DNA from 4 places in the Bradyrhizobium sp. CCBAU 051011 genome. Region 3 is predicted to be linked to each of the others. Evidence: riboswitches for the same ligand, from Rfam matches in the RefSeq annotation. Region 3 holds a riboswitch; each other region holds the start of a gene.
The links. A riboswitch is a leader RNA that binds a small molecule or an ion and turns the genes downstream of it on or off. The one in region 3 is predicted to bind cobalamin.
Positions count from the first base shown of each region.

Region 1: linked by a shared signal. The riboswitch ahead of metE (5-methyltetrahydropteroyltriglutamate--homocysteine S-methyltransferase) and the one ahead of ACH79_RS24555 (TonB-dependent siderophore receptor) in region 3 are both predicted to bind cobalamin.
Region 2: linked by a shared signal. The riboswitch ahead of ACH79_RS44670 (DUF1636 family protein) and the one ahead of ACH79_RS24555 (TonB-dependent siderophore receptor) in region 3 are both predicted to bind cobalamin.
Region 4: linked by a shared signal. The riboswitch ahead of ACH79_RS40100 (energy-coupling factor ABC transporter permease) and the one ahead of ACH79_RS24555 (TonB-dependent siderophore receptor) in region 3 are both predicted to bind cobalamin.

Region 1 is NZ_CP022222.1:8,539,012-8,544,687, forward strand. It holds gene metE (5-methyltetrahydropteroyltriglutamate--homocysteine S-methyltransferase) at 638-2,965, opposite strand; cobalamin riboswitch at 3,067-3,263, opposite strand.
Region 2 is NZ_CP022222.1:8,527,690-8,533,365, reverse strand. It holds gene ccoN (cytochrome-c oxidase, cbb3-type subunit I) at 1-1,085, shown strand, start outside; partial or broken gene ACH79_RS40150 (cob(I)yrinic acid a,c-diamide adenosyltransferase) at 3,214-3,523, opposite strand; cobalamin riboswitch at 3,562-3,779, shown strand; partial or broken gene ACH79_RS44670 (DUF1636 family protein) at 3,868-4,197, shown strand; gene ACH79_RS44665 (cobaltochelatase subunit CobN) at 4,246-4,683, shown strand; gene cobG (precorrin-3B synthase) at 4,680-5,676, shown strand, end outside.
Region 3 is NZ_CP022222.1:5,266,486-5,272,161, reverse strand. It holds gene ACH79_RS24575 (PepSY domain-containing protein) at 1-794, shown strand, start outside; gene ACH79_RS24570 (hypothetical protein) at 834-1,109, shown strand; gene ACH79_RS24565 (CbtB-domain containing protein) at 1,166-1,351, shown strand; gene ACH79_RS24560 (CbtA family protein) at 1,358-2,095, shown strand; cobalamin riboswitch at 2,137-2,338, shown strand; gene ACH79_RS24555 (TonB-dependent siderophore receptor) at 2,369-4,447, shown strand; gene ACH79_RS24550 (iron ABC transporter permease) at 4,441-5,463, shown strand; gene ACH79_RS24545 (ABC transporter ATP-binding protein) at 5,460-5,676, shown strand, end outside.
Region 4 is NZ_CP022222.1:8,519,070-8,524,745, forward strand. It holds gene cobF (precorrin-6A synthase (deacetylating)) at 1,144-1,893, opposite strand; gene ACH79_RS40100 (energy-coupling factor ABC transporter permease) at 1,945-2,622, opposite strand; cobalamin riboswitch at 2,659-2,877, opposite strand; gene ACH79_RS43485 (hypothetical protein) at 3,102-3,311, opposite strand; gene cobM (precorrin-4 C(11)-methyltransferase) at 3,311-4,093, opposite strand; gene ACH79_RS40110 (cobalamin biosynthesis protein) at 4,090-4,458, opposite strand; gene ACH79_RS40115 (bifunctional cobalt-precorrin-7 (C(5))-methyltransferase/cobalt-precorrin-6B (C(15))-methyltransferase) at 4,455-5,636, opposite strand; gene ACH79_RS40120 (cobalt-precorrin-6A reductase) at 5,635-5,676, shown strand, end outside.

The DNA.
Region 1 (5,676 bases), 3.3 Mb from region 3:
ATTAGCAATAGACTCTGGTTCATCGGGTTTGCGACCTTACGCCAAAGTTTTCTCCGATGCCGTTTTCGCCCTGGCTGTCGGATTTGCTCTGTTGGGTGGGGGATAGCGACGGAGGTGGCGTGGAGCGCCGTGGGTAGCAGCAGTGCAGCCAGTAATCTCTCGCGACGCCTTCGACAATGGCACCTACTGATGAGCCCAGCGATCTTCCAGCGCGAAAAGGTCGCCTTGTCTCAGGTGAACGAAGACGATTGGTTCGCCCGCGAGACGAGGAAGCGAAAGCGCCCTCCGGCCTGACCTCACATGACCGGGCAAGACGATACGAATCGTCCGGATCCGCGTCGACCATTCGCAAATCGTCCGACGCTTCGCCGTTCCGGTTCCCAAAGTCGGCAAACACTCAACTCAATAACTCAACCCTCCAGCAGTACCGAGATGGATCGAGAGCATTTCGTTCCCCTCGATCGTTTGAGCCTTGCTTCCGACCAACTTCAGGATCGTTTTCTCGCCACCACGCTACATCGCTCCCACCAGCGATGAATCAGCAACAGGGCCCCTCTTTTCCAAAGCGGACGCATTTGATTTAGAAAACGCATCGGCGCCCCCTGTGAAAAAAGACGTCGGAGATCGGCAACTGGGATCAGGACGCCGCCCGCAATTCACGGGCAGCCGCGACCATATTGGTTAGCGCGGGACGCACCTCCTCCCATCGGCGCGTTTTCAAGCCGCAATCGGGATTGATCCAGAGCTGCGCATCGGAAAGCCGCTGCCGCGCCAGCGCAATGAGATTTTTCATCTCGGCTGCATCCGGGACGCGCGGCGAATGGATGTCGTAAACGCCCGGTCCGATCTCGTTTGGATATTTGTAGCTCTTGAAGGCATCAAGCAGCTGCATTTTTGACCGTGACGTCTCGATCGAGATGACATCGGCATCCATTGCCGCGATCGCATCGATGATGTCGTTGAACTCTGAATAACACATATGGGTGTGGATCTGGGTCTCGTCGGCCACCCCAGCCGAGCAGATGCGGAAGCTGTCTACTGCCCAGCCGAGGTAGGTCTTCCATTGTGACTTGCGCAGCGGCAATCCTTCTCGGAGCGCAGCCTCGTCAATCTGGATCATCATCGCGCCGGACCTCTCCAGATCGATCACCTCGTCACGTATCGCGAGCGCGATCTGATGGCATGCTTCGCTCCGTGGAATATCATCACGGACGAATGACCAGTTCAGGATCGTCACCGGCCCAGTCAGCATCGCCTTCAGTGGCTTCTTGGTCAGCGATTGCGCGAAGCGCCACCACTCCATCGCCATCGGCGTCGGCCGGGAGACGTCGCCAAACAGGATGGGCGGCCGGACATATCGCGAGCCGTAGGACTGAACCCAACCATGCTTGGTGAATGCGAAGCCGGACAGCCGCTCACCGAAATACTGCACCATGTCATTGCGCTCGAACTCTCCATGCACGAGAACGTCGAGACCAATGTCTTCCTGCCAGCGCACCGCACGCGCCGTCTCCTCCTTGAGAAACTGCTCGTATTGTGCGTCGCTCATCGTTCCCCGGGAATGGGCTGCGCGGGCGTTGCGAACCTCCAGCGTCTGCGGGAACGATCCGATCGTCGTCGTTGGAAATGTCGGCAATCGGAACCGCGCGCGCTGAACCTCGGCGCGCCGGGCGAAAGGACTGTGACGACGCCGCATGCTGCCATCGATTGCAGCCATTCGCTTGGCGACGTTCGCATTGTGAACGTTGGGTGACGTTTCGCGCGCGACGGCCGCGGCCTCCGAAGCCTCAAGTACATCCGCCGCTTCCTCCCATCCTTTAGCCAGCACGCGGCCCAGCGTTGCGAGTTCTCCGATCTTCTGGACGGAGAAAGCAAGCCAGCTTTTCACATCGAGATCGAGATCGGTCTCTAGTTCGAGATCGATCGGGACATGAAGCAGCGAGCATGAGGGTGCAATCTGCACGCGGTCCTTGCCGAGCCTTGCGATGGCAGGTTCGAGCCGGTCGAGCACCGCTGGAAGGTTCGAACGCCAGACATTGCGGCCATCGACGACTCCGAGGGAAATGACAAGATCCCTTCGAGCGTCGGCGACAATCACGTCCAACTGCTCCGGGGCGCGGACCAGGTCGATGTGAAGGCCCGCAACCGGCAACGTCAAAGCGGCTTCCAGGTTATCGCCGATCGTTCCAAAATAGGTAGCGAGCATGATCTTCACGTCGGGAACCTTTTTCGCCAGATAGGTGTAGGTCCGGCGCAGCGCGTCGCGTGTGGCAGCATCGAGGTCCAGGACCAAACATGGCTCGTCCAGTTGCACCCACTCGGCGCCCCTTAAGGTGAGTTCGCGGAGAACGTCTACATAGACCGGCAGCAGCCTATCGAGAAGCAACAGCGTATCGAATGCAGGATCGGCGCTCTTGCCGAGCTTGAGAAAGGTGACCGGACCAACAAGCACCGGGCGCGTCTGATAACCCAGGTTTTTCGCTTCTTCGTACTCCTCGATCGGCTTGCGAGAGGAAAGCGTGAAGGTCTGATCCTTGTGATATTCCGGCACTATGTAGTGATAATTGGTGTCGAACCATTTGGTCATCTCCTGCGCTGCCGCGCTGTGCTCGGCGTGACCGCAATTCGCGTCATGGTCATCGCGCTGCACGCCCCGTGCCATCGCAAAGTAGGTTTTGAGCGAAACAGGGCCTGCACTCCAACCGTAAATTTCCGGAATGGCACCGACCATCACGCTGGTATCGAGCACATGGTCATAAAGCGAGAAGTCGTTTGAAGGAATAACGGTTACGCCGAGCGATTTCTGCCGCGCCCAGTTGGCGGCGCGAAGCGCAGCCGCGGCCTCAAGAAGCTGCGTTTCGTCAGATTTTCCGGCCCAATAGCTCTCGAGCGCGAGTTTGAGTTCGCGGCGCGGACCGATGCGCGGCGTACCGAGGGTAGCGACAGGAATCGAGAGAAGAGACATAGCTTCAACCCCATGTTGGGAGCAAAGGCCATGGCGGACGCGTGCAGAAAAGCCGCGGAAAGCGGCAACTGCTTGGCGCACCACCGGGACACCCCGCCCGTGGACGAATATATTGTCGGGCCAGGTCTCCTAGCTCGCGGGTCGTCGCCGCTATCCGACCTTCCCAAAGCCGCGTGGCTTCAGTGGCTTCTATTGGACAGCGGCTCGCCGCTTACAGTTGCGGGGGCAGCGCCGGCATCGCACCGGCTTCCCTCTTAGCTCCGGATCCATCCGGAGAACCTCGACATCTCCGATTACCTGCAAGAGGACTGTTCCGTCAACCTCTCGATAATTCTTTGTGCGGTTCGGAGCGATTGTCTGGAGAACGGAGGCATCTAGCCTCGTCGTCGTGTGGCCCGATCGTGGCATAGAGTTGGGCGCACGTCTGGATTCGATCGACAATCATGTGGGTGCGGCGGTTGCGCGATCCCAGCTTACACATCTTCCTGCGCCTTATTCGCCACCCGCAGCGCCGACACGAGCCAGATCGCCATTGATTAGTTATTTCGAATTCTGCCGCCGCAAGAAACGGCGTCTTGCCGAAGGCGGTCACATTGGCGAGCAGCGGCACGCCCGGCATCCGCTCGGCAAAGGTTCGAATTTTCCGCGGTGGTGAGCGCCGCAGGAAAATCGGTAGGCGGCCGCCTCCAACTCTGCACGCGCCTACATGCTATATCGCGAGGCACACCCATATCTTGCCGAAACTTACTGTCGCATCGCCGTACCCATGCGCTGACGTAGCCATTGACCGAAGGTTGCCCACCTCCGCGCATCTCTATCGCCTGCATCGGCTCAGCGACCACCTTGGCCAAAAACAGCCCGTTCAGGCACGACTGCCGCATCACCTTCCTGGCCCGTGCTTGAAAGTTACGGGCACCCCCGATCTCGTGGCCTTCGAGCGGCATGTCATCCATTCTGTCGTCTGCGGACTCGAACCGTCCACCGTCGCACTCCGAAACGACCATTTTGGCCGCGCCATATCCGCGTGATGCTTCGCCATTTGCAGGCCATAGAGCAGACATCGGCAGCGCTTGCGGCTTGCCAGTCGGCTTCGGACCAGCTCGGTCCGGCGGACGCTGACGAGCCATCGATGCGCTACGTTGACATTCCCATAGGCCTGTAGCTTCTCACGATTCTGAACTCGCAGCGCACGTCACGTACAGGCTTGTAATAGATCACCGAGACCCGTGATGAGTGTCGCCGAAACGACATCCCGCCTGAACAAAGAAGGGAACGGTGACCTCCTTAGGTATCCGGGCTTATCGCGGTAGACCGACCGATACGTCGAGCTGAACGATGCGTCCAGCTGATCATCTTTGCACAAAAGATGCGAGACATGTACAAAAATTACCGCCAAACCGCGCAAGAACTCAAGTATTCGATCACTTCGCGCGACTAGAGACGAATAAAAAAGCGTCTCGTAACACTGATGCTCTCACAAGCTTGGAGTTCTCGGTGAGTGATCGATCTACTCATCTCGATGCTCCTTCAGCCGCCCCTTGGGGCGTTCCTCCCTGACTTGGCCGCGCGTAACATTCGCGCGGCCTTTTTTCTGCATCCGGCAAGAGATTGATTTGCAGGATCTCAATGGCTCTGACCGCAAAAACGCATGGTGCGAGCAGGTTCTCGCAGATACAGGTCATTAGCCTCGGCGAACAGTTGTTCGTAAATGCCGGCGTACGGTCACCCATCCTAATTTCGAGAAGAGGACGCCTCCGCAAGACGGGCGATTGACGTCCTCGTAATGTAATAAGCCGCCTCCGCGTCTTCAGGCGCGAGCGGCTCTGAAGAAAACGTGCGGTCGGGTCCCTTCAGGCGGACTCCAGAGCGTCGCTCATGGATGTCGACCACGAAATCGGCCACGTGCAATCAATGGTGAGTCGCCTGATCGGTCGGAACAGTTCCACGACCAATTAGTTTCGCCGCGCTTTGTCATCTGAGACCGTCGGTCTTATACGTCTATCATACCGTTCCGCTAGGTCCAGCAGCCTTTTTCTAATGAAAGGGTCTGCCTTGTCCGCTAGATCGCGAATGATCTGGGCCCGGTCCTTTAAAAACTGCTCATCCACGAAAACACCTATTCAGTGCAAGTCTACATATATCTTAGCACACTCCCGTTTGGTCGGCTTTCATTCCCTGCACCTCGGATCTACGCATGACATTAACACTCCGGGGGTGAGACCGAGATGGTCCTCCGGCGTTCCGCCAGAAGCAAAGCATGGGTTTGCCTGTCTGCGCAGCAGCCGCATCAAGGGATAATTCCCTAGGCCATGCTGACAGACGCTGTCTTGCCGAATCCCAGGCCGACATTGCCAACACTATCTCCGACCAGGATACTTCGACGATGGATCGGCCATGCGTGCCGTATCATGCGTACGCGGCGGCCCAGGCGACACGACGTCCCTCCACCATTCACCGCTGCAGCATTGGAATCGCGACACGTTCAAGGAGGCTGCTCTTAACTTTGACTTATTATAGATCTCGATCGATCGCTTGCCTCGTATCCCTGCAGTCAGTGCTTCCTATGGAAGTCGAGAGAAAACTGTCAATGCTGGCAAGAACGATCTCGTCTCCAAAATTGGGAACCCACGCACAAACGTTAACAGTCGCGCATCCATCTCCGTCACTAGTTCCCCGCGCCGCGTCCGGGGACTGCTCACGAAGGCTCCTGT
Region 2 (5,676 bases), 3.3 Mb from region 3:
CCCAGTCCAAGGAATATGCCGAGCCGGAATGGTATGCAGATCTGTGGCTGACGATCGTCTGGGTGGTCTACCTACTGGTCTTCCTAGGGACCATCATCAAGCGAAAAGAACCGCATATCTTCGTCGCCAACTGGTTCTACCTCGCCTTCATCGTCACCATCGCCGTACTGCATCTCGGCAACAATCCTGCCGTGCCGGTGTCGGTATTCGGCTCGAAGTCCTACGTGGCCTGGGCCGGTGTCCAGGACGCCATGTTCCAGTGGTGGTACGGGCATAACGCCGTCGGCTTCTTCCTGACCGCCGGTTTCCTCGCCATCATGTACTACTTCATTCCGAAGCGCGCCGAGCGGCCGATTTATTCCTACCGCTTGTCGATCATCCATTTCTGGTCGCTGATCTTCCTCTACATCTGGGCCGGTCCGCACCACCTGCACTACACGGCACTGCCGGACTGGGCGCAGACGCTCGGCATGACGTTCTCGATCATGCTGTGGATGCCCTCATGGGGCGGCATGATCAACGGCCTGATGACGCTGTCGGGTGCCTGGGACAAGCTTCGCACCGATCCCGTGCTGCGCATGCTGGTCGTGTCGGTCGCCTTCTACGGCATGTCGACCTTCGAAGGGCCGATGATGTCGATCAAGGTCGTGAACTCGCTGAGCCACTATACCGACTGGACCATCGGTCACGTGCATTCCGGTGCGCTGGGCTGGGTCGGCTTCGTCTCCTTTGGCGCGCTGTACTGCCTGATTCCATGGCTGTGGGATCGCAAGGGGCTCTACAGCCTGAAGCTGGTCAACTGGCACTTCTGGACCGCGACCATCGGCATCGTGCTCTACATCTCGGCGATGTGGGTGTCGGGAATCCTGCAGGGCCTGATGTGGCGCGCCTACACCTCGCTCGGCTTCCTCGAATATTCCTTCATCGAGACCGTGGAAGCGATGCATCCCTTCCACATCATCCGCGCCGCAGGTGGAGCGCTGTTCTTGATCGGGTCGTTAATCATGGCCTATAATCTATGGATGACAGTGCGGGCAGGCGGGGCGGAATTGGCTACAGAGCTCGGGCTGCAGGCGGCGCAATAAGGAACGATCTGATTGCCTTCTGAACCCGCCATCAAATCTTCGAAAAGAATTTCATTATCCTGATCGCGAGCATTCTGGTTGTGATGCGATCGCGGGCTTGGCCGAGATCAGGCCGCTGTTACCTGAAAAGCACAACTGAGGTGGTCGATGGCGTCAGCCCGGCGCTTCTGACGACGACGAAAGGCCGGATCCGCGCCGCGTCGAGCGGATGTCGGAATCGCGGCTGTAACGCTTGATCGTAGCGCCTTGTCCTCGCGCGCCCTGGGCAGATGCTTCCGATGTTGATCTAGCGCGATACGGTCGGTTGTTTCGTCCCTGATACTTGACCCGCTCAACCGTAAAGGAGGGGACTATGTCATCGGCCATAAGGACGTAATCGATCGGCGGTAGACCCGTAGGCAGGTTTTCGGAGTGGCCCAGCCGATTCCTTGATGCCGCCGAGCTCTGCGCTGTTGGGTCCTCGATCGCACACGACTTCACGTCTTAGCCCACCGAGCTAAATCGACGGGAATCTATCAGTTTGGGAACCTCTCAGGTGGCTCGCCGAAAGGTTGTCTCGTGCATTGTCGAATCCCGAATACGAAAATCCGGATACAGAGCAGCGTGCATGGTCAAGACAGGCGTTGCCATAGGCAAGGGGGTGTTCTTGCAAGGGCGTGTCTGTATGACCGAAAAAGCCCGACGCACTTTGCTAAAGGGAGAAGCAAGAGGTGCGTCGGGCTGCAACCTGAAGGTTGCGGGCATCGGCACGGCTGAAGGTCCGTGTCCATGCCCAATATCACCCTTGCAAACGACGTGCCGCTCGAAAGCTGCCGATGATCTGCGTCTAGTCGGCCCAGGGAACGGCCGCGCGACATTCTTGGATTGAGAATAGTGTCGCAATTACCACGTTGCGTAGCGAGACTTTGTCGGCCACCAAACAATCCTGCGCCATGATGAGCCGGGTGCTTCGCTGTTTGCGAGCCGTGTCCGTGCAAGCCTCGATGAGTAGCTTCGCACCAGCCGTCGGCCAACATGCCCTCTCAGCGGTCTTTCGCGATTGAGCCCTAGACTCGCAATTGTGGGGTTTCCGCCGCGTGCGCTGGCTGATCCGAAAGCAGCGCAAACACGCAGCGGGCCTTGCAGATGGGAAACGGGCCGAGGCCGCGCAAAAAAGTCGGCCACCGCGATGTCTTGGTAAAATGGATTGCAATTCGGCCAGAGCTTACGCCTGGTCACCAGAGCGTCCTGCGCGAATGAGGCGATTTAGATCAAGGGTCGCTGAACGCATGTCTTTATGTATCAACAGCATAGATGCATCCCATCGAAACAATCGATTTCACCAGTTTTGCGGAATGCTGTTAGAAAGCGAGCATAGTCTGGTGCAAATGGCACACATACTCGGACGTCACTTCCATCGCGGATGAGTGATCACAGGTGGGCGAAGCATTGGCGGACAGCCTCTTTTCGGTGGGTTCATCTTGAAGCATATCTTTGATGATCGCCTCAAGATTACGTGACCGACGCACTTGTCGAGCTTCACGCGATCGTTGGGCCGAATTCCCTGAATAGAGCAGAAGGAAGCGAAACCTGATTTCATTTGGAACGTATATCGGCCTTCCCGTGGCTAAAGTTAACGGCGAATGCCCCCGCCGTAAATGAACCGCCGGCACCCTCCCTCTGCCGACGGAAGCTGGTGCGATGTGTAGCAGCGTCGCTCCCCCCCAGACTGACTTCCGCCCGGCCGCCGAAAAGGAGGCCGGGCATTTTTTTGGCGAGCAGGAGCGCCAGCTTGCAGATCTTGCATTTGATCTCACTCACGCCCATGAATTCAGGGGGCGGCGCCGCGTCCTCGCACCAATCCATCGATAGGTCAGAACGGCCCATCGGATTAGTTGATGTCTGTCAGCGGCCTATTATTCCGCAACGATAGTGGGCCGGCAGAAAAGCTTTTTTCCTAAGGACAGGCATGGCATTTACCAGTTGCGCTTCGGCCAATCGCCAGGTTCGCATCAAATGCATCGCGGTCAGCATCCTGATTTGTTGACCTACGAGTTGACACGCGATGAAGGCTCTGGATGGAAAGTTGAAACCTAGGCTATCGTCGAGTGGTAAATTCCTTCGCCGATCGCCGATGTTCCCAGTTGGCGCGACACAATTCACCAAAATGTCTGGTCAGCAGCGGGCGCTCGCCGGTGTCCCACGCACCTTTGATGAATTGCATCATGGCGCAGGGAAAGCCATGCGCAACGCACCGCATGATCATGCCGAGAGCCAAGGAGGATTTCCCTTTGCTCGCGCAGGTGTGGACGATGATGAGTCCCTTCTCACCGCTCTTGGCGGCTATCATCCGGTCGCGCGCTGCTTTTTTTCTTCGCCATTTTGGCCGCATGGTGGGCGTCCAGCGAGGCTTCAGAGGTCACGGTTTCGTCCTCAGCGGCATCAGGTTCGGAAGTCATGAGCACGCTCTACGGCTTGACAAGCTGCACGCTTGGGCAAATGGTGGGGTGGCGTTGGTTCCTGTCCTAGGACAGGCGAAGAGGGAATGCGATAGGGCTCTAGCCGCGAAGCTTGGACCTGAAGCGCAGCCGCCCCCGCGACCGTGACCGGAGAGATCTCTAGGAGCCACTGACCCGTCAAGGGTTGGGAAGGTGGAGATCGAAGGGAAAACCTGCTCCGCAAGCCGGGAGACCTGCCAGCGCAGAGACTTGAGACCGGCGGACGGGGTGCTCCGCGACGGCAACGAACCGTAGTGTCTCCGGTTCGTGCGCCTCATCGCCTCCGCCAAAAATCGAGGAGGGCGATGACCGTCACGCTTCATGTCTGCATCACCTGCCGTGCCGACCAACCCGTAAGAGAAGGCAAAATCACGCCAGGCGCGCGTCTGCACAGCGCCATTCTCGCCGGCGTGCCGGAAGACGTCCACGTGGTTCCGGTCGAATGCCTGTCTGCTTGTAGCCAGGGTTGCGCGCTCAGCGCGCCTGGACGGTGGTCTTACGTCTGCGGCCGCCTGTCCGACATAAACGCGCCGGACGTGATCGCCGGTGCTGCGGCCTATGCGGCGACGGCCGACGGCATCGTGCCGTGGCGCAGCCGGCCGGAGATCTTCCGCAAACAATCGCTTGCCCGCATTTCCACCGATTACCATGAAACGGATCTGCTGCTCGCCGCAGACTATGCCGTGCATGAGGCGGGCCTTGCGCCCGCGGCGGCGCGCCTCGGCGCGGCCACACCATCGCTCTACCACCTACGCGACACATCCCGATCAGCCGCGTGCTCGCTCGTTGACCGAGGAAATTTCGCGCGTTGTGCGTGCGCGTGCGGTCAACCCAAATGGATGTCCGGGATGATGCGCCACGGCTTTCGGGGCGCGGCGGAAATCGCTGCCACGCTAGAGCATATGGCCAGCTTTGCACATCTTGCCGATGCGGTGCCCACGCATCTCTTCGATCTCTATTACGACGCGATGCTTGGCAGCGACAACGTGCGCACTTTCATGGCGCGCGAGAATCCGGCGGCGCTTGCGGCGATCGAGACTTGCTTCACCCGTTTGAATCAAGCTTCGCCCTGGAGGACACGGCGCAATTCGATTGCGGTCGCGCTGCGGGAGGCTTCATGAGCGCTGTTGCGATCAAGGGCTGGTGCCCCAGCGCCTTACGGCCGATGCGGTCGGGAGATGGGCTCGTGGTTCGCATCCGGCCGCACGGTGGCCGGCTGGCTCCGAAGCAGGCAGCGGGAATTGCGGTGCTGTCCGAGCGCTACGGCAACGGCCTGATCGATCTGACCAGCCGGGGCAACCTGCAAATCAGGGGTGTCAGTGATCAAGGTCATCGGCCCTTGATCGAGGAACTCTCACGGCTGCACTTGCTCGATCCCGATGCGGAGTCGGAAGCGCGGCGCAACATCCTTGTCTCGCCCTTCTGGAGCGCCAGTGACGATACCTGTTTTCTCGCAGCAGAACTTGAACGCGGGCTTGTGATGGGACCGCCCGACCTGCCGACCAAATTCGGCTTCGCCGTTGATTGCAGCACAGAGCCCGCGCTGGCCGGCGCCTCCGCCGACATCCGGATCGAGCGCAGCATCGCGGGAGAGCTGATCGTGCGTGCCGACGGTGCGGAGCATGGTCGTCCCGTCTCACGGACAGAAGCGGTAAGCGTTGCGCTCGCGCTTGCCGAGTGGTTCGTCGACTCGGGCGGAGCCAGGGAGGGGAGAGGGCGAATGAAAGCGCATGTCGGGGCTGGCGCAAAACTGCCCGACGCGCTTCGTAGCAACGTCAAGCCGGCTTGCATGATCGCGGAGCCGCGTCCCGGACTTTATCCGCAAGGCGCGATGGTCGCTGCGGCTTTCGGACAGCTGACACATGCCGCTCTCAGCCATCTTGCCGGATGCTCGCAAGGATTACGGATGACGCCCTGGCGCATGATTGTGGCGGAAGGATTGCGCGAAATGCCCCACTGCGAGAGCCTCGTCACCCAAGCGGACGATCCGATCCTGCGCGTCGTCGCCTGCAGCGGTGCGCCCGCCTGCTGTGAGGCGCACTGCGACACTCGTGCACTTGCAGCGTCGCTTGCGTCGCATATTGCCGCGGACGAGAGGCTTCACGTCTCTGGCT
Region 3 (5,676 bases):
TGTGGATCTCTGGCATCTGCATGATCGTCGGCGTAACCGGCATCTTGATCGGCATCCTGCGCGTGCGGCTGAGGCAGCGCTATGCCAGCGACAGGATCACACCGTATCGCGGCTGGATGGCATGGCACCACATCACCGGCCTGATTGCCGGCATCTTCGTGCTGACCTGGATGTTCTCCGGCTGGCTTTCGCTCAATCCCGGCGAGTATTTTTCCGGGCGCAACACAACGCGCGAAGTTCTGCAACGCTATGCCGGCCATGACATACCGACCATTGCGGCGAAGCTGCCAACGCTGCAATTCGGCGCGACTGAAGCGCGTTTCGTCTGGCTCGATGGCAGCCCGATGATCATCGTTGCATCACGTGATGGCACGCAGACGCCACTGGATGTGACATCGGGCGAATTTGCAAAGCTTTCGCAGGATCGCCTCTGGACTGCCGCAGCAAAACTGCCGCCGCACGCTCACATCACGGAGCGATTGACCCTCAAGGAATACGACACTTACTGGTATGCACATCATCATGACCGCGAACTGCCGGTGTTGCGTGCGGTGTTTGATGATGACGCAAAGACGTGGTTTCACATCAGCCCGGTCACCGGCGATATCATCGGCCGCGTGGACAGCAGCCGACGCACATATCGCTGGTTGTTCAACGCGCTGCACAGTTTCGACTTTCAACTGTTCCTGATGTACCGCCCGGCTTGGGACATTGTGGTGTGGCTGCTGTCGATTCTGGGCGCTATCGTCTCGGTGAGCGGCGTCGTTATCGGCTGGCGCTACCTGCGCGGCTAAAGCGAATCCGCTCCGCTGGGCTGAACTCCGGAGTTACCGTTGCATCAAAGCGACAATCCAGTTTGCTGGCGGGATGATATCGACGCTTTGGCGTTCGAGCCGGACAACCATCGCGGCTTCTGCATGGTGCATCGGCTTGCCTTTCGAACGCTACTGCAGTTTTTTCCGGAGCCTGATGATTGCCTGGCCTTTTTTCGCAACCAGGAGCGCGCCTTCCGTGCCGCGGCGGCGGCCAAAATTGCTCGAAGAGAAATTGCGCGCGGGGTCAATTTTCACCTCACCAGCCGGGACGTAATCGAACAAATGGGCAATTAGGGGTCGCGAAAGACATTCGTTTCCGCTAGAAATGCCTGCTTCCTTGGAGAACCGTCATGCAACAGACTCGTACCGCTGCCAGTTTGCCGATCGCCAGTCATGACCTGAGCGTGGTCTACCAGGCAGCTCTCGCCATGGCTCTCGGTCTCTTCATCGTGGGGTTCGTCGGTTTCTCCCATATCGATGCCGTCCACAACGCCGCGCACGACGTCCGTCATTCGAATGCGTTTCCCTGCCACTGATTTGCGATGTCGATTTTTCGTTCGATTGTCTTTTCCGCGGTCTTGAGCGGACTGATCGGCGGTGCCGCGGTCACTGTCCTGCAATACTTCAGCACCGTCCCGCTGATCCTCAAAGCCGAAACCTACGAACACCAGGCGCCGGAAGCCGGTGTCAAGCCGACGGGCGAATCCACCAAGGGGCATGCGCCCCATAATCACGCCTCTCACGAACATGAGGCCACCGCTTGGAAACCAGCCGAAGGATTGCAGCGCAACGGCCTGACGGCTGCCGCCAATATTCTCACGGCAATTGGATTTTCGCTCTTGCTGGCCGGCTTCTATGCCATGCGCGGCGGCGTAGACCGGCACGAAGCACTGTTGTGGGGCCTAAGCGGCTTTGTGGTCTTCACCGCCGCGCCGGGGCTTGGATTGCCGCCCGAGCTCCCGGGCGCACCGGTCGCCGCCCTGGGGGCACGTCAGCTTTGGTGGACCATGACCGCACTGGCAACTGCCCTCGGCATGGGTCTCATTTTTCTGCATCGCGCCGTCTGGGCCACCGTGCTGGGATTTTGCCTGGTCGTCTCTCCACACCTGGTTGGCGCGCCACAGCATGCCGGCGCGCATAGCGACGTTCCCGATGCGCTCTCGCATCAGTTCGTGGTCTCCGTGACCATTACGAGCCTGCTGTTCTGGGCGTTGCTTGGTTGCCTCACCGGTGTTTTTTTTCATAGGTTCTCCGCACGATCGTCCGGAGCCTCGTCGTAAGCGGGTCGACGCCAATGGTTGCGTCGGATGTCGCTCTGTGCTTCGTTCCATCCGTCATCGGTGCCTTCGTAGAAGGTGAAACGGGAATGCGGTGCGGGGAAACACCCCCAATGCCGCAGCTGCCCCCGCAACTGTAAGCGGCCATTCTCAGTCCAACATAGCCACTGAACCTGCATTGGTTTGGGAAGGCGGACCGGGAGACGACCGCGAGCCAGGAGACCGGCCGATGACCAAGCTCAACTCGTTCGACGGTGGGTCGAAGGAAAGGTGGTCATGGGATTCTGTAGGTTTGCCGCGGGCTTCGCCGCGTTATTTGGCCTGTTTGGCCTTCCTGAAGAGGCGATCGCCCAGTCGGGTCCGCAGAAACTTCCAGAGGTCGTGGTCGAACCCAAGCCGTCGGCCAAGCCCGCCAAGCCCGTTCGCCGAACGGACAACGCAGCGCGCACGAGGCAGGCTGTGCCGGCAAGGCCCGATTCCTCGCCACCGCAACCGTCCGAATTGGTGATCACACCGGACCGAACGCCGGAGCCGCTCAGCCGTACAGGAAGCGCCGTTAGCGTCGTCAACAAGGAGACGATTGCAACTACCAATCCGGGGTCCCTGGTCGATGCTTTGCGAACCGTTCCGGGCCTCGACATCACCGAAAGCGGCGGCCCCGGCGCGACGACGAGCATCCGGTTGCGCGGCGCCAACACCGGTCAGACCCTGGTGATGATCGATGGCATTCGTGTCAACGATCCAACCGCCGCCAGCGGCGACTTCGATTTCGCGATGCTCATGCCGAGCTCGATCGAGCGAATCGAGGTGTTGAAGGGGCCGCAAAGTGCGCTCTACGGCTCGGACGCGATCGGCGGTGTCGTCAACATCATCACCAGGAAGGGCGGCGGCCCCGCCCAATTCAACGTCCGCGCCGAGGGCGGAAGCTATGGCACTGCCGCCACCAGCGGATCGGTGACAGGCTCCGCTGGTCCGTGGTCATACGCTGTTGCCGCAGGCGGACAACACAGCAACGGCTTCTCGCGTTTTGGTTATCGCATTCCGGCACTTGAGGCCAAGTATGGCCCGCTCGAGCGCGACGGATTTGATCGCGTCGGCGGCTCGGCGCGCATCGGCTACGACGCCGGAGAAGGTGTGCGGCTGGAATCCGGAGTTCTCTCCTCGTTCACGCGATCGGCATATGATGCGGCGACCGGCGCATTTCCCGACACGCCTTCAAGCGCCACGCGTCTGCTCCAGCAGGTTTGGGGACGCGCCTCTTTCGATACGCTCGACGGAGTCCTGAACCATAGCTTCAACGTGTTCGAGACCCACATCGACCGCTCCTTCAACGAGGTAAGCTACAAGATCAACAAACTGCCGCAGAACACGACATCGACCATTTCCGATTACGTCGGCAACAGTGTCGGCGCCGAATACCAGGGCAACCTGAAAATGGGGCCGCTAGGATCGCTTATTTTTGGCTCCAGAACACAACACGAAACCGCAAACACCTATGCTACCAAGCTGCTCCCGATTCCGGGGCCGCAGACGCCCCAGCTCAAGGGAACGCAAGATATCAATTCGGTGTTTGCGCTGTGGCAATTGCCGATCGGCGAGCGGCTGAACATCAGCCTTGGTGGACGGATCGACGATGTCGTCGACGTTGCCCGGTTCGAGACCTGGCGCGCGACCGCGGCCTACACGATTGTCGAAACCGGCACCAAGCTGCGTACCAGCGCCGGCACCGGCGCCAAGGCCCCCACCCTCTATCAGCTCTACGCGCCAACTTACGGCAATAGTTCGCTCAGTCCCGAGCAGAGCTTCGGATATGACGCCGGAATAGACCAAACCCTTTTCAACGGGAGACTGACACTGTCGGTCACGGCGTTCGCCAACAAATTTTCCAATCTGATCGAATTTTCGATCGATGCCGCCAATCCCCTCGGGCACTATGTCAACGTCACCCGCGCGGAGACCTCCGGCATCGAATTCGGGTCGGATCTAGTTCTCCTGCCAGGGTATCTGAAGCTGAAGGCCGCCTACACCCATTTGCATGCTGTCGATCTCAGGACCAATCTTACCTTGCAACGCCGTCCTTCCGATGTGGCCCGGCTCGCACTGGCCATTACGCCCACTGACAAATGGCTCATTGAGCCGCGCGTGCTCACTGTCTCCAAACGCTACAGCGGCGCCAACGAAACCAATCTGCTCGATCCCTATACCCGGGTCGATCTCTATACCGAATACAAGATCGATTCCGTCTGGAAGGTTTTCGCGCGGGGCGAAAATATCCTGAACGAGCATTATCAGGAGGTGTTCAACTTCGGCACCACGGGTCCTGCAGTCTATGCCGGGGTTAACGCGACATGGTGAGTCAATCTGCAACGAAGCCGGCATACGCCACCACGGTCGGTCTTGTCGTACTGGTCGTGCTGCTGGCGCTGGTTTCGCTTGGAACGGGACCTGTCAGGCTTTCGCCGGCCACGGTCGTCAATGCCTTGTTCGGCGGAGGCAGCGACGCGCACCAGACGATCATTCGGGAAATTCGCCTGCCACGTGCCATCCTCGCATCGGCGATCGGCGCTGTGCTTGGATTGTCCGGCACAGCCCTGCAAGGCCTGTTGCGCAATCCATTGGCTTCGCCATCGCTATTCGGCGCACCACAATCGGCAGCTTTCGGTGCGGTTCTGATGATCGCGCTGGGATGGGCGGACGTCCGTTCCTATGCGCTGCCGGTGGCCGGCATTGCCATGGCGTTTGTGTCGGTGTTCGTCCTGCTCAGCATCGCCGGCCGTAACGCCGGATTGCTGCTGCTGATTTTGGCGGGGCTAGCGATCTCCAGCCTCGCGGGAGCGGCAACCGCTTTGACAATGAACCTGTCACCTAACCCGTTCGCCAGCCTGGAAATTGCGTTCTGGCTGCTTGGCTCCCTGGAGGATCGCAGTTTTCGCCACGTTATGCTGGCCATGCCGTTTATTGTGGCTGGCGCCATCTTGCTGTGGAGTCAACGCAGCGCCTTTCGCGCACTCAGCCTTGGAGAGGAGACCGCGCAGAGCCTTGGCATCGATGTGACACGGGTGCGGCTCCTGGTCATCACCGGCGTCGCGCTGGGAATCGGCGGAGCGGTCGCCGTTTCCGGTACTATCGGCTTCATCGGCCTTGTCGCGCCGCACTTGATGCGGCCGGTGGTCGGCTACGACCCGGCGCGATTGCTGCTGCCGAGCGCACTGACCGGCGCGGCGCTCCTGACCGCGGCCGACATTGCCGTGCGGATCATTCCCTCGAACACCGATATCAAGGTCGGCGTCCTCACCTCTGTCATCGGCGTACCATTCTTTCTCTATCTGATCGTGCGTGAGCGCCGGGCATTAGCTGGAGGGGTTGCATGAACGGCGCACTTCTCAGGGTTGACAACCTTGGCGTGACCCTGTCCGGCCGTGCCGTGCTGGAGGACGTCTCGCTGTCATTTTCAAGCCGGCACCTCGTGGCACTGGTTGGTCCGAACGGCGCCGGCAAGACCACGCTGCTGCGGGCGCTCGCTGGATTGGTGCGGTCGACGGGTACCGTCGAGGTCGGCGGCGACCTGTTGTCGTCGCTGCCGT
Region 4 (5,676 bases), 3.3 Mb from region 3:
AAGAAGCCCCGCAGTACGGCGGTGCCAGGGTTATGGGCGTTGCCGGGCTCTGGCGGTATTTTCCAGCTTTCCGGAGCTCCGTGGCAGTTGGCGAATGGTCTTGGGAATAGCATCACCCTCTGACTTCAGGGGTCCGAGATCAAGTGTAAGATCTCTAAGCGCGCGCTCGCCACAGTAAAGAAGCCCGATCCCTCTCGGCGGCCGCATTCGCTGAGTCGGAAACACTGCTTCGAAAGCGTACAACCTGACGCTACGTGCGATTCAAGTCTCACCTGAGGGGCCTCGCACGAATTTGTACGAACCTTCGGCTTACGATCTGCTCTTCGCTCGCTTTTTGTCCAGGAATTGTCGTCTCCTTTGGTAGTTGAACTCTGAGCCGCCGGCGCGACTCAGTTTCGCCACGCGCCATAACGCAGGCTTCGGAGCTGTTCCGCGAGTGCCGGATGCTTTGAGTTAATAGCAGGTGACTGCAAACGGCTTCACCCCGAGGCGTGAGCGGTGCGCTTTGATGCCGATCCGGAAGTCAACTCTTGCGTTTTGTGCTCCGCCAACGCATATACGCACCACGGTAGCGCGATGCGCTATCGCAGCCCTCCTTGGGCGTTTCCTCCCTAGACTTGGGCCGCTTGTTCATTACAAGCGGCCTCTTTTTCTCGGTCGCCGCTATGGCGACGCCCCGGCAATTCTTTCGGAAATTGGCTTGCGCAGGTTGGTTAGACGACCGCCACGCTCGCAACGAGTTGCTACCTTCGGCGCAAGCGCCATCCCCGTCGCTTTAACGAGAAGGGACGAGCACGGTCATGAGAAACTCGCCTTACGCGAGGCAACGCGCCTTCGTTGCAGGTCGGCGGCCCGTGAGGTGTTGAGTACGCATTCTTCTCCGGCCGTGATATCAGTCTTCGCGGTAAAGCCTCCGCGGGCGAATGTTAAAGATGTTTCTCGCATTGATAAGCGTCGGAGATATAGGGATGGAAATGGGAAGCCTTTCTTTGGTTGGTCCGGCATGCGGTAGTCGTCAATACTATCGAAGGAACGATCTCCCCTTCGGGCGCTCCGGCCGATCTCAGCGATCGGGCGCATTTGGAAGCCGTGCGAAGGCGCTTGCCGCGGGACGCCGCAATGCCAGCAGCCTTCGCACGAGTGCTACGACACGCGCTTGATGATGTAGCTATCCATGATCCAGCCATGCTTGGCGCGTGCTTCCTGTCGGGCGGCGACGATGATTGGCCCCACTTCTGCGAGCGCACCTGACATGGTGATTTGCGGGGGCATCCCGAGATAGGCGCCCCACCAGATATGTAGTCCGTTCGGATCGAGCCACTGGAACGCGGCGCCGCCATCGAGCATGACGACCACCGTGTCGGCGCCGGATGGCCAACCGCATTCGCGCAGCCGCCGTCCGGTGGTGACGAGAAAAGGCTCCCCAATGTCGTTCAGCGGCAGTGAATGTGCGGCGCAAAGCGCCTGGATCGACGTGATGCCCGGGACGACCTCGATTATCGGCAACGGATCAAGCCTTTGTGCGATCCGCAGGCTCGAGTCGTATAGCGAAGGATCGCCCCAGATCAGCAGGGCAACGCGCCCGTCATCACCGAGATGCGCCGCAATTGCCCGGGACCAGGTCACGGCGACGGCGTCGTGCCATTCCTCCACTCCCTTGCGGTAGCTCTCCTGCGCAGTATCGCGAACGGGCACGTCGAACTCAGCAACGCGCGTGCGGCTGTTCGTCAGGGCTTGCGCGCAAATCAGCCGGCGCAGGTCGGCGAGATCGGACTTCACCGGGCCCTTGCGCGGAATCAGCACCAAGTCAGCTGCATTGATCGCGCGGATCGCCCCAAGCGTGAGCTGCTCGGGATCGCCGCAGCCAATGCCTATCAGGGAGAGTGTCAGCATTACGTTATGAAACGGGGGCGGCCGCGGCTTGCGACCGCCCGCACGTCATCTTCAGGCGCCGTTGTGAAGCCGATAGGTAACAAGACCATCGGCAGTCACACCTCGCAGCGATTTCGCCAGTGCCAACACGGTCAGATCGGCCAGCGGTTCAATGACCACGACGAGCGCGTAAGAAGCGGCGAAAGACGCGATGGAGGCGAGGTTCTCGGCCGCAAAGCCCGCACCATACAGCGCCCAGAAGGCGACCCACCCTACGATGCCGGATTGATAGGCGGTTGAAAGCGCAAGTGCCTGCCGATATTGCAGGTCAACATAGGCGGTGTTGCGAGGAATGATCCGCCCGGCCAGCGCCTGGATCGCAAATAAGGGCACCAGCAGCGTCGTCACGTTCATACCATATTGCGGCAGGTCGGTCGGCACGAAGAACAGCCCCTGCAGCAGAAGACCAAGCGCCAACCCGAACGCGGCTGGCGCTGCGCCGAACAGGAGAAACAGCGTCGAGCCGAGAATGAAATGCACCTCCGAGACCCCGACCCTGAAATGCGGCAGGAGTTCGAAGAACGAGAAGACCAGGACCGTTGTTGCGACGGTGCGCACCGCCAGCGAAACAATTCCCTGCGCGCGCACGGTTTCGACCACGGGCTTGAAGGCGCAGCCGGCGGCAACGGCACCGGTTGCGCAACTCAGCACGAGCTTGGCGCCCGTAACGATACCTGGTTCGATATGCATGACTTAAGTCCCTTCTGCCGTCACACCCGACGGCGTTAGCGTTAAAAACTGCAGGGCCGGTCTCCTGGCTCGCGGTTCGAAACCGGTCCCCGGCCTTCCCAGGCCTGACGGCCAGTGGCGGATCGGAGCCCCTCACCGCTTACAGTCGCGGGGGCGGCCGGGCTTTGGGCGCCGCATTCAGGTCCGCCCTTCCCCGTTCCCAATTATGCTCTGGCGCTTTGCGCCGCTTCGAGCACCATGCCTGCTCTGTGTGCTCCTTCCGACGAGGAGACGTCAAGGGGCTCGCGAGATCGGGCGACAGCGTCATCATCGGGTCTCTCCCGCCAGCGTGCCGAAAAGAATGATCGGCGCCGTCGTTGCGGCGCCGGTTTGCGCTAGCTGCTCTGCGAGCTTCGCAATCGTGGTGCGGACAATCCGCTCCTCGGCGTGGCCAAGAGACTCGCAAATAGCGCCGGCGTGTCGGCAGCCACCGTGCTCGATCAGTTTTGCCGCGAGCGCCGGGAATGTGTCGCTTCCCCATATAAATAGGGTCGTTGATTCCGGATCGGCAATTGCCGCGCATCGATATAATCGGGCTCGCTCTTGAAGCACTGGACCTTCAGCCCGCGATCGCGATAGGCGCGCGCCAGCGTCAGCGTCGTCTTGCCGACCCCGGATGCAGGCGCGGAGATGACGAGGCTCGCCGTCATCACGAGCCTTCCGGAAAGCGAGGCGTCGGCCCGAGCGGCCGATAGCGGCGGTCATAGTCGACGGCATACAGGCGGCTCTCTCCGAAATCTTCCGAACCCAGTGTGCGGCCAACCAGAATAACGGCTGTGCGCTCGAGCTCGGTGCTTACAGCAGAGTCCAAGGTACCGAGCGTGGCGCGGACGATGCGCTGATCCGGCCAGCTTGCGCGCCAGACTATTGCAACCGGGCAGTCTCCTCCGTAGTGCGGCGTCAGCTCATCAATCACCGTGGAAAGCAGATGGATCGAGAGATGGATGGCGAGCACCGCACCGGTCGCGGCAAAGGTGGCGAGTTTCTCGCCTTGCGGCATCGCGCTCGCCCTGCCCGGCATCCGCGTCAGCACGACCGATTGCACAAGATCCGGTAGCGTGAGCTCGGCCTCGATCGCGGCCGCGGCGGCGGAAAAGGCCGGCACGCCCGGCGTGATTGAATAGGAGATTTGAAGCGCGCGCAGGCGGCGCAATTGCTCGCCCATCGCCGACCAGATCGAGAGATCCCCGGAATGTAGCCGCGCGACGTCCTTGCCCTCACGATGCGCGGTGACGATCTCCGACATGATGTCGTCGAGCGACAGCGGCGCGGTGTTCACGATCCGTGCATCCTTTGGGCAATGGGCAAGAACGCCCTCGGGTACGAGAGAGCCGGCATAGAGGCAGACCGCACAGGCGGCAATCAGATCGCGACCGCGCAAGGTGAGCAGATCAGCTGCTCCCGGTCCGGCACCGATGAAGTGCACCGTCATTCGGCGTCTCCTACCGCGATCGCTGCGGTCGCCGTCCGATCCTGCGAGACAGCCCGCGTCGAAACGAGGCGCGCACCACGGCCGGCGACCGCAAGCGCTGCGGCTTCGGCGACGGAGCCCGTACCGAACTTCGCCTTGATGGATTCTGACTGTGTGGGCGTGGCAATGCCGGCTAGGACATCGGCCGAAACAGGCCGGATCGGCACGGTGAGTTCGCGCGCCAGCAATTTGAGCGCGGCGGTTTCGGCCTTGTCGCTGACAGTTGCAACTGCCGCGAGACCTTCAGGACCGCCCGCGGCGGCGAGAGCTTCGCGCAGCGCAGCCAGTGTGACCTCCCGCTTGAACCCCAGACCTGCGACCTTCACTTGACTGCACTCCATTGCACGACCGGCCGCATCGCCTCCCAGGAGCGATAGCGGCCGAGGTGACCCGCATGCGCAATCTCAATTCGCATCAACTCGCCACCGTGGCGTTGATGAAGGTCCGAGAGTAGCGCCTCGGTCTCCAGCGTGACGGCATGCGCAACCACCCTTACTCTCGGCTCAATGCGCGACCACACCGCATCGAACATCCTAGCGTCGAGCCCTCCGCCGATGAAGACGGCTTGCGGTGTCTCAAGGCGTGAGAGGATATCAGGCGCTATTCCCTCGACGATGGCGATCCGATGCGTCAGACCGAAGGTTGCCGCGTTGCCGCGGATATTCGCTACGCGATTAGACCGCGCTTCGATGGCGATCGCCGTGCCACCACAGAGAGCCCATTCTACCGAGATCGAACCTGAACCGGCGCCAATGTCCCATAATCTGTCGCCGGATCTCGGCGCCAGCGACGAAAGCGCGAGCGCGCGCATCGGCCGCTTGGTGATCTGGCCGTCATGCACGAAGAGCGCGTCTGAAAGGCCGGAGCTGCGCGGAACGCCGTGCGGTCCATTGGTTTCCAGCGCAACTGCCACCGGCCCCGCGCCGCCATCTGCGGCGTAGCTGTCGGCCCGATATTGCGCCACGGATTCGCGGGGACCGCCGAGCGCGGTGAGCGTCCATAGCCGTGAATTGCCCCAGCCGCGCGCCGTCAACCATTTGGCCAGATCGCCGGGCGCCTTGCCGTCGCGCACGAGACAAATGATGCGCGCTCCATGTGTCAGATGCGGCACCAGGCGTTCGAATGGCGCCGCGTGGATTCCAAGACAGACGACAGATTCGAGCCGCCATCCGAGCCGCGCCGAGGCAAGCGAGAATGTCGAGAGCGCGGGATGCGCAATCCATTCGCTCTTGCTGAGCCGTTCCGCGAGACTGGCTCCTACGCCGTACCAGGACGGATCGCCCGAGGCGAGCACCACCGTCGGACGACCGCGGCAGGCCAGCACGCAATCTGTCTCGAACGGCGCCGCCCAGGGACGGCCGCGGTCGGAAATCCCTGCCAGCGCGAGATGCCGTTCGCCGCCAAACACCGTCTCGGCTTCCGCAAGCGCCTTTCGGCTTGCATCCGAGAGGCCGGCAAGGCCATCTTCGCCAATGCCGATGATCGTCAGCCAGGGATCATGCATGATGTGCGCCCTCATTCTGGGCGGAACAAGCGATGCCAAT